4 regions of the Sphingobacterium sp. PCS056 genome follow, and region 1 is predicted to be linked to each of the others. Evidence: riboswitches for the same ligand, from Rfam matches in the RefSeq annotation. Region 1 holds a riboswitch; each other region holds the start of a gene.
The links. A riboswitch is a leader RNA that binds a small molecule or an ion and turns the genes downstream of it on or off. The one in region 1 is predicted to bind S-adenosylmethionine.
Positions count from the first base shown of each region.

Region 2: another riboswitch for S-adenosylmethionine. It lies ahead of metE (5-methyltetrahydropteroyltriglutamate--homocysteine S-methyltransferase); the one in region 1 lies ahead of MUB18_RS00860 (5-oxoprolinase).
Region 3: another riboswitch for S-adenosylmethionine. It lies ahead of MUB18_RS07585 (methylenetetrahydrofolate reductase); the one in region 1 lies ahead of MUB18_RS00860 (5-oxoprolinase).
Region 4: another riboswitch for S-adenosylmethionine. It lies ahead of MUB18_RS16440 (O-acetylhomoserine aminocarboxypropyltransferase/cysteine synthase family protein); the one in region 1 lies ahead of MUB18_RS00860 (5-oxoprolinase).

Region 1 covers NZ_CP096883.1:212,501-216,441, forward strand. Annotated here, with positions in the region: gene MUB18_RS00850 (FecR family protein) at 1-88, opposite strand, end outside; gene MUB18_RS00855 (RNA polymerase sigma-70 factor) at 151-723, opposite strand; SAM-I-IV-variant riboswitch at 1,009-1,102, shown strand; gene MUB18_RS00860 (5-oxoprolinase) at 1,138-1,401, shown strand; gene MUB18_RS00865 (alpha/beta hydrolase family protein) at 1,981-3,941, shown strand, end outside.
Region 2 covers NZ_CP096883.1:747,393-751,333, forward strand. Annotated here, with positions in the region: gene MUB18_RS03150 (phosphatase PAP2 family protein) at 1-766, shown strand, start outside; SAM riboswitch class I at 842-946, shown strand; gene metE (5-methyltetrahydropteroyltriglutamate--homocysteine S-methyltransferase) at 1,102-3,414, shown strand; gene MUB18_RS03160 (DUF4833 domain-containing protein) at 3,557-3,941, shown strand, end outside.
Region 3 covers NZ_CP096883.1:1,826,939-1,830,879, reverse strand. Annotated here, with positions in the region: gene MUB18_RS07590 (DUF2723 domain-containing protein) at 1-81, opposite strand, end outside; gene MUB18_RS07585 (methylenetetrahydrofolate reductase) at 235-1,191, opposite strand; SAM riboswitch class I at 1,253-1,358, opposite strand; gene rimM (ribosome maturation factor RimM) at 1,524-2,051, opposite strand; gene MUB18_RS07575 (30S ribosomal protein S16) at 2,188-2,709, opposite strand; gene MUB18_RS07570 (UvrD-helicase domain-containing protein) at 3,048-3,941, shown strand, end outside.
Region 4 covers NZ_CP096883.1:3,925,143-3,929,083, forward strand. Annotated here, with positions in the region: gene MUB18_RS16435 (prephenate dehydrogenase) at 1-401, shown strand, start outside; SAM riboswitch class I at 991-1,105, shown strand; gene MUB18_RS16440 (O-acetylhomoserine aminocarboxypropyltransferase/cysteine synthase family protein) at 1,334-2,641, shown strand; gene MUB18_RS16445 (homoserine dehydrogenase) at 2,683-3,864, shown strand.

The DNA of each region.
Region 1 (3,941 bases):
AAAGCTGAAATTGGCGGATCTCATCCTTAGAAGCCGTACCCTGGTTGATACGGGCAATAATTTCTTTTATTTCTTGTTGCGATTTCATATGATTAACAATCGTGGTCTATAATAGAAGTACCACAAGTATCAATCAACGCACGCCGAAAATTAAAAAAATAATAAAGATTTCAAATTATTTATAAAAATCCTCAAATGTTTTAGACTTTTACTTATTTGATTTTCAACAGTACGAGGTGAAATATTCAATTTTTCAGCGATTTCCTTACTATTGAGATTGTCGATTCGAGAATAATTAAAGATAATTTTGGTCTTCTCCGGTAGTCGTTCTATCTCCTGAAAAATAAGTTGCTGAAGTTCTTTTGAATTCAAGGCATCATCCAAATTAAGTTCTTCTATCCGATCCAACAGACCATAGGAGGTATGATCAATATATTCAACTCGAGAAGATCGGTTTAAATATTTGATAATAGAGAATTTAGTTGCCTGAAACAAATAGGCTTCAAGATTTTGAATTTCGTCAAGTTTGGGGTTTTTCCAAAGAGAAACAAAGATATCCTGTAAAATATCTTCCGCAATATCTGTCTGTGGAAGCCTGTTATTACAGATTACAAATATCTTATCCCAATACCTTTCATAAATGATCTTAAATGCTTCTTGGTCTCCAGCTCGGATCAACTTTTGTAAAGTTAAATTATCGAGTGAGCTATAGTTGTTTTTCATTTTTATCCCCGTTCTGTCGAATATCGACAAAACGAATCCATGTGATGGGCCAAAACTACAATAATAATTAAAAGAAAACAAGACAGTTAACCATTGAGAACTCGGGTATTCGGTATTTTACCCCAATAAAGGAATCGCGTAACTGCATCAAAAAATTATCCATATCAAACTTGATCATGAAGCTATAGCAAAATCTATGTAGGTAAGAATAGACCTATGCTGGAAAAGAATATCAGCTAATTATTTTAAAATAAATTTTGATTCAAAATAAAATCTACTAACTTTGTAGAGTATTCAGAATTGCACGATGCAATACCAACCGAGTTAAGTAACCGCGGTGGTAAATTAATATGGGTTTCGACCAAAAATATCTGGATACAGTTTATGGTTTAATCCTTTAAATTTTTAAATTGTATGTCAACACCAAATCTTTATCAACACTTACTGGAAAAATTCAGTTATTACACCATCAATGAACTGATACAACTCAACAATGATACGGTATCGGAAAAAGGCTGGGGTTCCTCCAAATCCACATTTCGCACGGCTCTCATCAGTACTTTTTCTAAAAGAGGTTTAGACCTTTCCAACATTATTTCAAGAGAAGATGGTTTTACCTCCGTCAAGTATGTAGCAGTTCGATTAGAAAAAAACACGCTTGTTCCAATTGTTCAGTAGGATAGTCAGAACGACATGATCTTTGCAATTTATCTACTAGTCTAATGAATCAGATCCACAGCTTGTTATACTCTAAATTGGTATTAAAAAGATTAGGATATCAAGCTTACAAAAAGTAGTTCAGTTATTTTACTAATAAGCTTCAGTTGTTTATTATTTTCGAACAATTGAAGCTTTTACAAAATTATATTCCTTAAAAGTATATTTATCGTTTATCATATCTACTTTAAACAATAGTTCTCTCCTGATTTATTTCCAATTGCGAGCACAATATTAATACTATACACAAAAGATGCATCGATAGTTTGTGCCAAGCATATCTGCATTTTTTATTTGATACTCTGCTTTAATTTCCCAAAAATACGGATATGATCACCTGATCATTACATAATATGTATCTACCTAAAATTTTCAAAGCTTTATAAAATGACTTCGTCAAAAGCCTTCCTAAATAGAAAATAGGAATTACATTAGATAAAGTAGATTTTGTATCTTGCATGCTCATAATTGTATTTTTTATGAATCGAGTGAAAAGAGCTCAATCCATGATCACACTCCTTATTAAAATAAATTATTTTGATGAAAAAAAAATCTTTAATAACGCTTTCTGTATTACTATGTGCTTCGGCAACTATGGCGCAAGAAAAGAAAGAAACCAAACTGACTGTAAATATGGAAACACCAACAAAAACTCCATTAGACCCGCAAACATTATGGAAGTTAGGACGTGTTTCTGCCGAAGGAATTTCACCTGATGGAAAAACACTGGTATATGGTGTCTCAAATTATGCTGTGGAGACCAACAGCTCAGAGAAAAACTTATACACCTTATCATTGGAAACAGGCAACGCTACTCCCCTAACTAGTGAAAAGGGCGGTGAGTCTGTGGTGCAGATAACAGAAAATGGTGATATCATTTATTTGTTCAAAGGACAGCTTTGGAAAAAGAACAGATATAAGGGTGAAGCTGTACAATTGACAAATAGCGATACTGAATTAGAAAATGTCAAGTTATCTCCAAATGGTCAATACATATTATTCAGCAAAGCTGTTTTAATCAAAAAGTATCACAGTACAGATAAATATCAGGATTTACCAAAGTCCGATGCCTATGTATTCGACAATCTGGACTACCGTCATTGGGATACTTTTAATAATGGAAAATTTAACCATCCATTCGTTGCTTCCTATAATAATGGAAAAATTGGTGAAGCAATTGATCTGTTACAAGACGAGCCATTTTACAGTCCTCAAATGCCATTTGGCGGATCGGAAGATTTTGAATGGACGCCCGATAGTAAAGCGATTTTATATGTGAGCAAGAAAAAATTTGGTACAGACTATGCCGTAAGTACCAATACGGATATCTACCGTTATGATCTTGCCACCAAGCAAACAACCAATCTAACTGAAGGAATGCTTGGATACGACACCAATCCAACTTACAGTCCGGATGGAAACAAGTTGACTTGGTTGAGCATGAAAACGGATGGTTACGAAGCGGATAAAAATGATATCATTGTGTTTGACAAAGCATCTTCTCAACGACTAAATCTAACCGCGCATTGGGATGGTACCGTAAACTCTTTTACCTGGAGTAAGGACAATCGCAAAATTTATTTTGTAGCACCTGCTAAAGGAACGGTACAACTATTTGAATTAATTGTTCCTACTAATTTTAAGAACAAATCCTTAGCGTCCATCAAACAGATCTCTGAAGGAAATTTTGATATTACAGGAATTATTGGACAGGTCGATAATCAGTTAATTGTAACTTCAACAAAATTTACAAGAGCTACAGAAGTGTATCGCTATGACTTAAAGAGTAAAAAGTTAACTCCATTGACCACTGTCAATGATAAGATGTATGCGCAGATCAGTGATAATAAGATTGAATCGAGAATTACAAAAGCTTCTGACGGGCAAGATCTTTTTTCTTGGGTCATATACCCTCCTGATTTTGATCCAACAAAAAAATACCCAACGATCTTGTACTGTGAAGGCGGGCCACAATCGGCTTTAACACAATTTTATTCATTCCGTTGGAATTTACAGCTTATCGCATCTCAAGGATATATTGTCATCGCCCCCAATCGTCGCGGTATGCCGGGATGGGGTGTGAAATGGAATGAGGCGATCTCCAAAGATTGGGGTGGACAGCCGATTCGTGATTACTTATCTGCGATTGATGATATATCGAAAGAAAATTACGTAGATACTACGCGCCGCGCTGCTATTGGTGCTAGCTATGGCGGATATTCTGTTTATATGCTCGCTGGTGTACATGAAAATAGGTTTAAAACATTGATCGCGCATAACGGCTTGTTTGACATGAGAAGCTGGTACGGTACGACAGAGGAAATGTTTTTTGCTAACCATGAACTGGGCGGCCCATACTGGGATAAAGCAAATGAAAAATCGTACACCACATTCAATCCATCCGAATATATCGAGAAATGGAATACACCAATTTTGATCTTTCAAGGTGGTCACGACTACCGCGTGCCGATAGGACAAGGACTTGGAGCTTTCCAAGCTGC
Region 2 (3,941 bases), 530 kb from region 1:
GAAAATATCAATAACAATTTTTTTTATCCTTTCTATCTTTTGCTACTCTCCATCTCTTTATGCGCAAAGAGATACTTTACAAAAAAATAATGAAGATTTTGACACCAGTAGGAATCAAATAAATTATAAACAATTAATAGTACCCGCTGCTTTAATGACTTATGGCATAATCTCCTTAAACAGCCCATACCTCAAAAATAAAGATCAACAGATAAATAATTCCATAAACAATGATCCATCAAAAACATTCAAATTTGATAATGTCAGTGTTTTTATTCCTTCAGCAGCTGTTTACGGTCTCAATTTCCTAGGTGTCCCAAGTAAACATAACTTCAAAGAACGTCTAGCCATTAGTGCGATCGCTCATGCCATCACCTTATCTACGGTATACACGATCAAACAGACCACTCCTACTTGGAGACCAGATCGTGCTGATCATGAATCATTCCCATCCGGACATACTGCTGTCGCATTTACGGGAGCCGAGATGTTATGGCAAGAGTATAAAGATCAATCCATTTGGTATGGTATCGCAGGATACACAATAGCTGCGGGTACAGGGTACCTCAGAATGTACAATCAGAAACATTGGTTTTCGGATGTCGCTATGGGAGCAGGTATTGGTATCATGGGAACAAAAATAGCATACTGGCTATTACCCCTATTTGATAAACATTTGCAATCAAGAAAGACAAGTTACTTAACCATGGCAACTCCATTTTACAATGGGAAACAACTTGGTGTATCTGCTAATTTTCAATTTTAAGCCTTGATTTATTGTCATTTTGATATAAAAGTTACAAAATATTTGTTTTTATAAAACTAATTCCGATATTTACAGCGCTTATAGAGAAAGGCAGAGGGAATAGACCCAATGAAGCCTTAGCAACCTGTCGATTGACAAGGTGCTACATTCTACCCCATCAAAAAGTGGGAATGATAAGCTAGACACAAATATATCTTGTGCCCTCCTCTCTAAAAGCAATCAAAAAATTTAGTAAATAGATTCAAGAATTTTTGATCGTTTTTTATTTCAAATAAAAAAAATCCATCTAATTTCTTGCTTCGTTAAGGTTGAACAAATAAAATAATTTTATATTTATGTTACTAACGAACAACTTAGGTTACCCACGTGTAGGTGCCTTCCGCGAGTTGAAAAAGGCCAATGAAGCATATTGGGCTAAAAAAATCAGCGCGCAAGAATTATTGCAGGCTGGACTGAAAATCCGTGAAGGCAACTGGAAAACTCAAAAAGATGCTGGCATCGATTTGATCCCTTCAAATGATTTTTCATTTTATGACCAAGTATTAGACTTGACTCTAACTGTAGGTGCTATTCCAGCACAATACCAATCACTCTTAAACAACGAAGATAAAGGATACAATTTGGACCTTTACTTTGCAATGGCGCGTGGTTTTCAACAAGATGGCGTTGATGTAACGGCAATGGAAATGACAAAATGGTTTGATACTAACTACCATTACATTGTTCCAGAATTCGTAAAAAATCAAGAATTCAAATTGACTTCAGAGAAATTCTTAAACGAATACAATGAAGCAAAATCTTTAGGTATCGAAACTAAGCCTGTATTAATCGGCCCAATCTCATACTTATTATTAGGTAAAGAAAAAGAATCTGGTTTCAATCGTATCGATCTAATCGATAAGTTGGTTCCCGTATATGAAGAAATCTTAGGCAAATTGGCTGCTGCTGGTGCAAAATATGTACAAATTGACGAGCCATTTTTAGCTTTAGATATCGATGATGCAACACGTGCTTTATACACCAGTGTATTTACTAAATTAGCTGCTGCTGCTCAAGACATCAAAATTATTGTAACGACTTATTTCGAGGCATTACGTGACAACGAAGAAACCGCTCTAAACTTACCAGTTTATGCTGTTCATGTTGATCTAGTAAGAGGTGAAAATCAACTCGACACTATATTAGCTAAAGTTCCTGCTTCATTAACACTTTCATTAGGTGTTGTTGAAGGACGTAACATTTGGAAAAATGATTACGAAAAATCTTTAGCACAAATCAAAAAAGCGGTTGATGCTCTAGGCAAAGACCGTGTATTAGTAGGACCTTCAAGTTCCTTATTACATGTACCTTTTGATTTAGACAATGAGGATAACGAAGAATCATTGCCTAAAGAAGTTAAAAATTGGTTAGCATTTGCTAAGCAAAAATTAGCAGAGGTAAAAGATCTAGCGATCTTAGCTGAAGGTGAAGTAGATGCAAAAACTGCGGAGCGTTTCGAAGCTAATAAAGCTGCAGCAGAAGATCGTCGTACATCTTCTTTAATTCACAAACCTGAAGTCAAAGAGCGTACTGCAAACATCACTGACGACGACGCAAAACGCACATCTTCATTCGCTGCTCGTAAAGAAGCACAGCAAGCTAAATTTAACCTTCCAGCATTCCCAACTACGACAATTGGTTCATTTCCACAAACAAAAGATGTCCGTAAATGGAGAGCTGATTTGAAAAAAGGTACCATTTCTCAAGAACAATATGACAAAGAAATCGCAGAGGAGACAGAAAGAACAATCCGTCTTCAAGAGCAATTAGATATCGATGTATTAGTTCATGGTGAATTCGAACGTAATGACATGGTTGAGTATTTCGGAGAGCAATTAGCGGGTTATGCCTTCACTAAGAATGGTTGGGTACAATCATATGGCTCACGTTGTGTAAAGCCTCCTGTTATTTATGGTGATGTTTACCGTCCTGCTGATATGACTGTTCGTTGGTCTTCATACGCCCAAACTTTGACTAACCGTCCGGTAAAAGGGATGTTAACAGGTCCAGTAACGATCTTACAATGGTCATTCGTACGTAACGATCAACCACGTTCTACCACAACTTATCAGATTGCATTAGCAATTTTGGATGAAGTACAAGCATTAGAAAAAGCAGGTATCAAAATTATTCAAATCGATGAACCAGCAATTCGTGAAGGTCTTCCGTTGCGTAAAGCCGATCATCAACAATATTTAGATTGGGCTGTGCGTTCATTCCGTGTTTCATCTTCTAATGTAGATGACGATACACAGATTCACACACATATGTGCTACTCTGAATTCAATGATATCATCGAAGATATCGCTGCAATGGACGCTGATGTAATTACCATCGAGACTTCTCGCTCACAAATGGAATTATTGGATGCATTTGCGGCTGACTTTAAATATCCAAACGATATTGGACCAGGTGTATATGACATCCACTCTCCTCGTGTACCGAGTACAGAAGAAATGGTTGAGTTATTGCGCAAAGCTAAAGCTGTAGTTCCTGCAGAACAACTTTGGGTGAATCCTGACTGTGGTTTAAAAACACGTGCTTGGCCAGAAACTAAAGCTGCTTTAGAAGCGATGGTTGAAGCTGCCAAAATCTTAAGAGCTGAATAAGTTTAGCGTTTTAGAATTATAAATATAAAAGATCCTGAAGTAAAATTACTTCGGGATCTTTTTTTACAAAAAAATAATACGCTCTATCTATTTCTTTAACACAGAAAGATTAATTTTACTGTAATCAAAAAAAGTGTATATCATGAAAATTTTAAGCTGGTTTTTCTGTTTGCTGTTTTTTTCATCTATCTATATCTATGCACAAGAAGGTTATCCGATCCCTCCTTTCAAATCTAACACCCTTTTTTATATTCAACATAGCGAAGGCCATAACACTTATGTATATGAAGCCAATATGATTGATAAACAGCATCTCAATGCCAACATTCCTATCAATAACTATCGAATTTTGTATGATAAAGGAGGACAAATTAAACCTTTAACGAGTATTCAACAAAAATTCGCATACGGAATCATTTCAAAAAATTTAGAGAACAATATAGTTGAGTTTGAGATTGTGTCTTATAAAAATCAACCGCTATATCTTAAGGTCGATAAAGCAGGTAAACCCTATGTAGAAACCACAT
Region 3 (3,941 bases), 1.6 Mb from region 1:
CTCAGCCGTAATAATAAAAACTACTGTTGCTATGATGGCACATAGCCAGCCTAACATATTGTTCACTTTCTGATAGCTCATGAATGATCCAGGTTTAATTGATGATATATAATCAATTAAATATAATGAAAGAAGATTTCAATTGAACTAGATTAACTTTTTTTAACAAAAAAATACAGCCTATAAAAAAGCCCGCTACATTTACGTGGCAGGCTGATCGTTAAATAGGTTGATTTAGAATAACTTTTCTACAATACTTTTTGTCGGCCCAGGATTACTCATGGTGTAAAAATGTAAAACGGGAGCCCCGAAATCGATTAATTCTTTACACTGCTGTACTAGCCATTCTTCTCCCACTTGTCTTACATCAGCATTACTTTTACATGCGGAGACCGCTTCACTCAATTCTTCGGGAATATCCAAATGGAAAATCTTAGGTAGGGTAATCAATTGCTTTTTAGTTGTCAACGGTTTCAATCCGGGTATAATAGGAACATGAATACCATTTTCTCTACATTTTGTAACAAACTCTTTGTATTTTTCTACATTAAAAAACATTTGGGTCACGATAAATTCTGCTCCCATTTCTACTTTCTTTTTTAACCATTTGAAATCTGTATTGAAGTTTGGCGCTTCAAAATGTTTCTCTGGATAACCCGCGACACCAATACAAAAGTTTGTTTTTTCAGATATAGCAATATCTTCATGGAGATATTGTCCCTGATTCATATCAACGACCTGTTGCAATAAATCCGTTGCAAATGCATGTCCACCATCTGTTGGAATAAAATCAGAATCACCTTTTCGTGCATCTCCCCTTAGTACCAGTACATTATCAATACCTAAGAAATTTAGATCAATTAATGCATTCTCCGTTTCTTCTTTCGTAAATCCTCCACATATAAGATGAGGAACAGCATCCACTTTATACTTATTCATAATAGCGGCACAGATAGCAACTGTTCCTGGACGTTTACGATAAGCCACACGCTCTAATAAACCGCTTTCGTGTTTCTTATACATATAGTCTTCTCTATGATAAGTCACATCGATAAAGGGAGGCTTGAATTCCATAAGTGCATCCATTGTTTTAAAAATACTCTGGATACCTTGCCCCTTGGCTGGAGGCAACAATTCAAAAGAAAACAAAGTTTTTCCTTTGGCATTACTGATATGATCAACGATTTTCATTAATTTTTTTTAAATATGATTTTGGTTGGCTTACATCGAAATGCACAAGTAAACTTGTTTCAACTTATCTTTCCCATCTCTGAGTTGGGGTAGAATGTAGCACCTTATAAAATAACAGGTTGCTAAGGCTTCATTGGGTCTAGTCCCTCTGCCTTTCTCTATAAGCATCGGCTAATATCGGTAATAGAAATTTATAATCAAAATAATATTAGAAGCTTGCTCAAAAAATTATACGCTTATGGCGCTATAAAAACAAGATCAGATAAAATAAATAAGCCACTACACAAAGATGTGTAGTGGCTTATATTTCTTCATGTTCGATAGTGAAGATGTTAAATTTCTTTATACAACTCAACTAAGCCTTCGGGCAAATCAACCTCCAATACTTGATCTTCTGAATCAATACCGAGCATTAAATCATCATTTAATGGGAACATAAGCTCCTTGCCATTGAAATCAACGGTGGCTATAAATTGTTGTGGCATTTCTTGCACATGTGTAATTTCTCCAAGTTCTCCATGTACCTCATCAATCACTAGATACCCAATTAAATCCGTATATCTGAAATCATCAGGATCACGTTCAGGCATTTTATCATTAGGCAGATATACCTTCTTACGGACTAAGGGCTGTGCTTTATCGATATGATCTACATCTTCCAAATTCAAATAAGCGGTACTATTGGTTTGGTATTTAATATTAGCAACAAAATAAGGAACTAATTTTTTATTGACTTCAACAAATAAGACATCAAAATCTAGATCTTGATAATCTTCAAATTCGAAAAAAAGCTGCAGCTCTCCTTTTAATCCTCGTGTTTTACTAATATAACCGATGTAAAAACTTTCTTCTATGGTCATGTTCTAATTTGAAAGGGCAAATTTAAAAATATAAATACAAAATTGCAGTACTACTTTGGAAATAGGAGTTATTTTCTTTTAAAAAAAAAGCCGGATCATGTCGAACCGGCTTTCTTGATACTGTATGAAAGAAAAATTATCCTTCAGTTTCTTCTGCAGCAGGAGCTTCAGTTTCTTCTGCAGGAGTTTCCTCTGCAACTGGAGCATTTTTAGCAGCAATAGCAGCAGCTTTTTCTTCTTTTTTCTTAGCTTCAGCAGCTAATGCAATTTTCTTAGTTTCAGCTTTTGTATTAGCTAAACCGTCTTTTTTACCAGCGATTCTTGCATCATTAGCTTCAGTCCAAGCAACAAATTTAGCATCAGCAGCAGCCTCATCAAATGCACCTTTTTTAACACCGCCTAATAAGTGTTTTTTGTATAAAACACCTTTATCCGAAAGGATAGTACGAGCTGTGTCAGTAGGTTGAGCACCTTTATTCATCCAATCCAAAGCTTTTTCAAAATCCAAAACGATAGTCGCTGGATTTGTGTTCGGGTTGTAAGAACCAATACGGTCGATGAATTTACCATCACGTGGAGCACGTGCATCTGCTACTACTAAGTGGTAAAAAGGACGTCCTTTTTTACCATGTCTTTGCAATCTGATTTTAGTTGCCATGTTTTCTTGTTATTTATGTATTCAACATATCCCCCGTACTTCATGTAAGAGGGGACGCAAAGATACAAAGGATTTGTGAAAGTAAAAAGCTAAATATAAGAGTCAACTTCCAAGTAATAAGAAAGATGCTACCTTAGCATCCATTTTGAACCGTAGAATGATTTAAAAATCATCCGTTTTAAAGAATATAATCTGGCTTCATAACAGAAAAATAATGGAATTTAATTCGAGAAATTTATTTGTAATTTTACGTCTATTGTTAAATAATAGACATACATACAGTTTTGTCTATTCAAATTAATAAGCGTATTTTCATCCTTCCAAATCAAATTGAATTCATGTCATTAATAGCTCCATTAAAAATATTAAAAGCCTCTGCAGGTTCTGGTAAAACGTTCAGCTTAACTGTACATTACCTAACGCTATTACTTTCAAAAGAAAACAGTTATCGAGAAATATTAGCTGTCACTTTTACAAATAAAGCAACGGCTGAGATGAAAGAAAGAATTTTATCCGTATTGAAGGGTTTGGCCTTGGGTGATCAAAGTAGAAAAATACAGGATTATAGAAGTTTATTGTTGACACAATTTTCACAATGGAATACAAGCTTCATTCAAGAAAAGGCGTACCGGGTCTATCGCAAGATTTTACATGATTATAGTCACTTTACCATTAGTACTATTGATGGATTTTCTCAAAAAGTTATTCGAAGTTTTACATATGAGCTCAATTTGGATGCAGCATATAAAATAGAAATGAATACCAGTAGGGTGCGACAAGAGCTTACTGTCATGTTAAACCAACTTTTGGATAAGCGTCCGGATCTACTGGAATGGATCATTGAATTTGCCGAAAAAAAGATATCAAATAATGAAAATTGGAACTACCGTAGAGAATTAACTAACTTGGCAAATGAAATCTTTTCAGAAAACTTCAAAGAATTTGACAAACATCTTTTATCACAAAATTCGGATAAAGTATTTAATACCTTAAATAAGGAAATAGAAAATTTTACTCAAGTATTCTTAGAAGCCCTAAACGAAGAGATCAAAAGTTTTACAACCACATTTAAATCCTTAAACATTGATCCTGCGGAGTTAAAGGGAAAAAGCAGAAATCCTATTTATTCGTTATCCAATGCAACGATCAATGTGTTCAAACAAAGTACGTCTAAACTCCATGAGATTATTACTAAATATGTTGATTTAATGGATAAGGAGGATGCTTTTTTA
Region 4 (3,941 bases), 1.5 Mb from region 1:
ATGAAGACGCTTTTGAACTCGCAGATTCCATTACTGAACAACTGGAAATGCGCACGTCATTTATGACTGCGGAAGAACATGATACCCATACCGCTTATGTTTCACATATCTCCCACCTGACTTCTTTTGCGCTAGCCTTAACGGTATTAGAAAAAGAAAAATCACAGGGCAGGATATTTGAATTAGCGGGTTCTGGATTTGAATCCACAGTACGTTTGGCTAAAAGCTCTCCCGATATGTGGACACCTATTTTTAAACAAAATAGAGTAAACGTATTAGAAGTATTGGAAGAAAATATTAAACAGTTGCAAGCTCTGAAAGATGCTATTCAAGAGGAAAACTATACACAATTACATAAGTTGATTAAAAAATCAAATAAAATAAAGCGCATTATAAAATAAAGCTCCTGTTATTAGTTTAGGGTCGTTCACTTAAGTTAAAAAATGCTAGAAGCCAATACTTCTAGCATTTTTTAGTTCGCAGCCATCATCATCGGCAATTGTGCGATCACATACAATCAACCATTTCTCTAAACTAAGAGAATCATCAACTTGTTCTTTTGATTCAACCTTTATTTCTACTAGGATCAATGTGTAAATGCTCTTCTTGATGAACAGCATATCCGATATCACTCTTGTCCTTACTAGGACAGATAGATAATAATGGGAATTATAGCGGATTGGCGGCTACTTTACGAATAGATGTCGCATTGTAACCGATTTGTGCAAAGCGTTTTTTTCACCTTTTAAGAATGCGAAGACGCACATCTCCCTTATCCTTTGTTTTCTTTTGATTCCATAATTAACCTAAATTACTTAACACTCTTCATATTTAATAATTACACCTTTTTCTCAAGAAAAAGAAACTACATTTCTTACTCATGTATTAAATAAATAATTCAAAATATTTTGGTTTCTAAATTCCAAGACATATATTTGCAACGTAGATCGAATCGAAATACACCTAATCAAAACCTTTCAATCAGGTCTTGATTTATAAAGAAGTGGCGAGAGACTGGCTCAATGACCCACTGGCAACCTTCAAAATACGTTTGAAAAGGTGCCAATTCCTGTCCATATCAATATTGTTATGGAGGATATAAATGAAACGACAATGATATTTACATTACAAAAAAACAACAGGGTAAGTTCAATTACCAACGTAACATTTACAACTCTTGCATCAACTTCAATGCGAATGTTTGAGCACATGTCTATGTTTTATTGTTAGATCTATCCATTTTTTACTTAATGGATAGCAAGTGCATCTACATGTGCAGATCCTCACTCTATAATATTCACGAAAATATTCAACTAATTAATTATAAAAAACCATGTCTACAAATAAAAATTTAAAATTCGAAACTCTACAAGTTCATGCAGGACAAGTTGCAGACCCAACTACTGGCGCACGTGCAGTACCTATATATCAAACCAGCTCATACGTATTTGAAAATGCGGAACATGGCGCTAACTTATTTGCATTAAAACAGTTTGGAAACATCTATACCCGTCTGATGAATCCGACAACAGATGTTTTTGAAAAACGCATTGCTGCATTAGAAGGTGGTGTTGCTGCAGTGGCGGTTGCCTCTGGTCAAGCTGCGCAGTTCATCGCATTAAATAATATTTTAGAGGCTGGTGATAATTTTGTGTCGAGTAGCCATATTTATGGAGGTACATACAATCAATTCAAAGTTGCATTTAAAAGAATTGGAATTGAGGTCCGCTTCACGAAAGAGACAACAGCTGAGGAGTTTGAGTCATTGATCAATGAAAATACGAAAGCATTATACTTAGAAACAATTGGAAATCCAAGTTATGATATTCCTGATTTTGATAAAATAGCTGCAGTTGCTAAAAAACACGATTTACCTTTAATCGTAGATAACACTTTTGGAGCTGGGGGCTATCTATTCAAACCGCTAGAGCATGGTGCTTCTGTTGTTGTCGAATCTGCGACAAAATGGATTGGCGGACATGGAACAAGTATTGGCGGTGTCATCGTTGATGGTGGTACATATAACTGGGGCAATGGTAAATTTAAACAATTTTCTGAACCTTCTGAAGGATATCATGGATTGGTCTTCGCAGATGTATTTGGCCCAGATGGTCCATTTGGCAACATCCAATTTGCAATCCGTGCACGTGTGGAAGGCCTTCGTGATTTCGGACCGGCTATATCACCTTTCAACTCATTCCAGCTTATACAAGGTCTAGAAACGCTTTCGCTACGTGTTCAGCGTCATGTAGACAACACCCTAGAAATCGCTAGATGGTTAGAAGCGCATCCGCAAGTTGAGCAAGTGAACTATCCGGGCTTGAAAAGCTCACCAAGTTATTCAAATGCACAGAAATACCTAAAAAATGGATATGGAGCGGTTCTTTCTTTTCAGATAAAAGGCGATGTCACTAAAGCCGATGCTTTTATAGATAGCCTAGAGTTAATTAGCCATCTAGCAAATGTTGGTGATACAAAATCATTGATCATCCACCCAGCCGCTACAACACACCAGCAACTCAGTGCAGAGGCACAAAAAGCAGCAGGAGTATTTGTTGGGTTATTACGGTTATCGGTAGGAATTGAGCATGTCGATGATATTAAAGATGATTTACAACAAGCTTTCGATAAAATAAAATAATTTCAGATAGCACCATTATATAAAAGCGTAAAAAAACAACTATGAGTAAGAAATTAACGATTGGAATGTTTGGATTTGGAGTTGTAGGACAAGGATTGTACGACATTATCAAGACTAAAAACTTAAATTTAGAAATTAAAAAATTTGTCATCAAGAATGCTGACAAGAAAAGATCACTTGCCCCAGAGTTGTTTACAACGGATGCAGAAGCTGTATTAGGCGATCCAGATATCAATACAGTCGTAGAATTAATCGATGATGCAGAAGCAGCATATGCTTTAACAGTTCGTGCGCTTAAATCTGGAAAAAATGTTGTTTCAGCAAACAAAAAAATGATTGCTACGCATTTGGAGGAATTAGCGGCTATCCAACAAGAATATGGCACTAGCTTACTTTATGAAGGAGCTGTATGTGGAAGTATACCCATTATTCGTAATCTGGAAGAATACTATGACAATGAATTATTACATGCTGTAACAGGTATCTTCAATGGTTCATCGAACTTTATTCTGTCAAAAGTATTCAACGAGAATCAACCTTACGCTGATGCATTGAAGGAAGCACAAGATCTCGGGTTTGCAGAAACCGACCCCACTTTAGATGTTGGTGGATTTGATCCAAAATTTAAATTGACCATTGTCGCTTCACATGCCTATGGTATCTATGTCAATCCAGATGATGTGTTCAATATTGGTATTGATAAATTAGGTGCACAAGATATACGTTTTGCCAAAGAAAAAAACTTTAAAATTAAACTTATCCCTACTGCACGTGAAATCAATAACAGTAAGGTAGTCCTTTATGTCATTCCTAAATTTATCAGTGCAGATAATATTTTGTTTAATGTAGAGAATGAAAATAATGGTGTACTTGTGAAAGCAGCTTTTGCCGACGAGCAATTTTTCTACGGAAAAGGCGCAGGCGGTCACCCTACTGGATCTGCTGTCTTATCTGATATCACAGCTTTGCGTTATGATTATAGATATGAGTATAAGAAACATTTAAACATCGATGCACTATCTTATAGCAATGATCATGAAATTAAAGTGTATTTAAGATATGAGGAAGACAACCTGATCGAAAAACTAGGTTTTACTGAAATCATCGAAAGATACTATGCTCCTGACTTTAAATATATCATCGGGACGATCAATCTTAAGCAAATCACAGCACATAAAGATGAAATCAATCAAATAGGTAATTTCATCGCTGAGATCGGTTAATTAACACAACGATCAATCGGATTTCAAGCATTATGCTGTTTGTAGATCCAACAAGAGAACGCTTTATTCATCATATC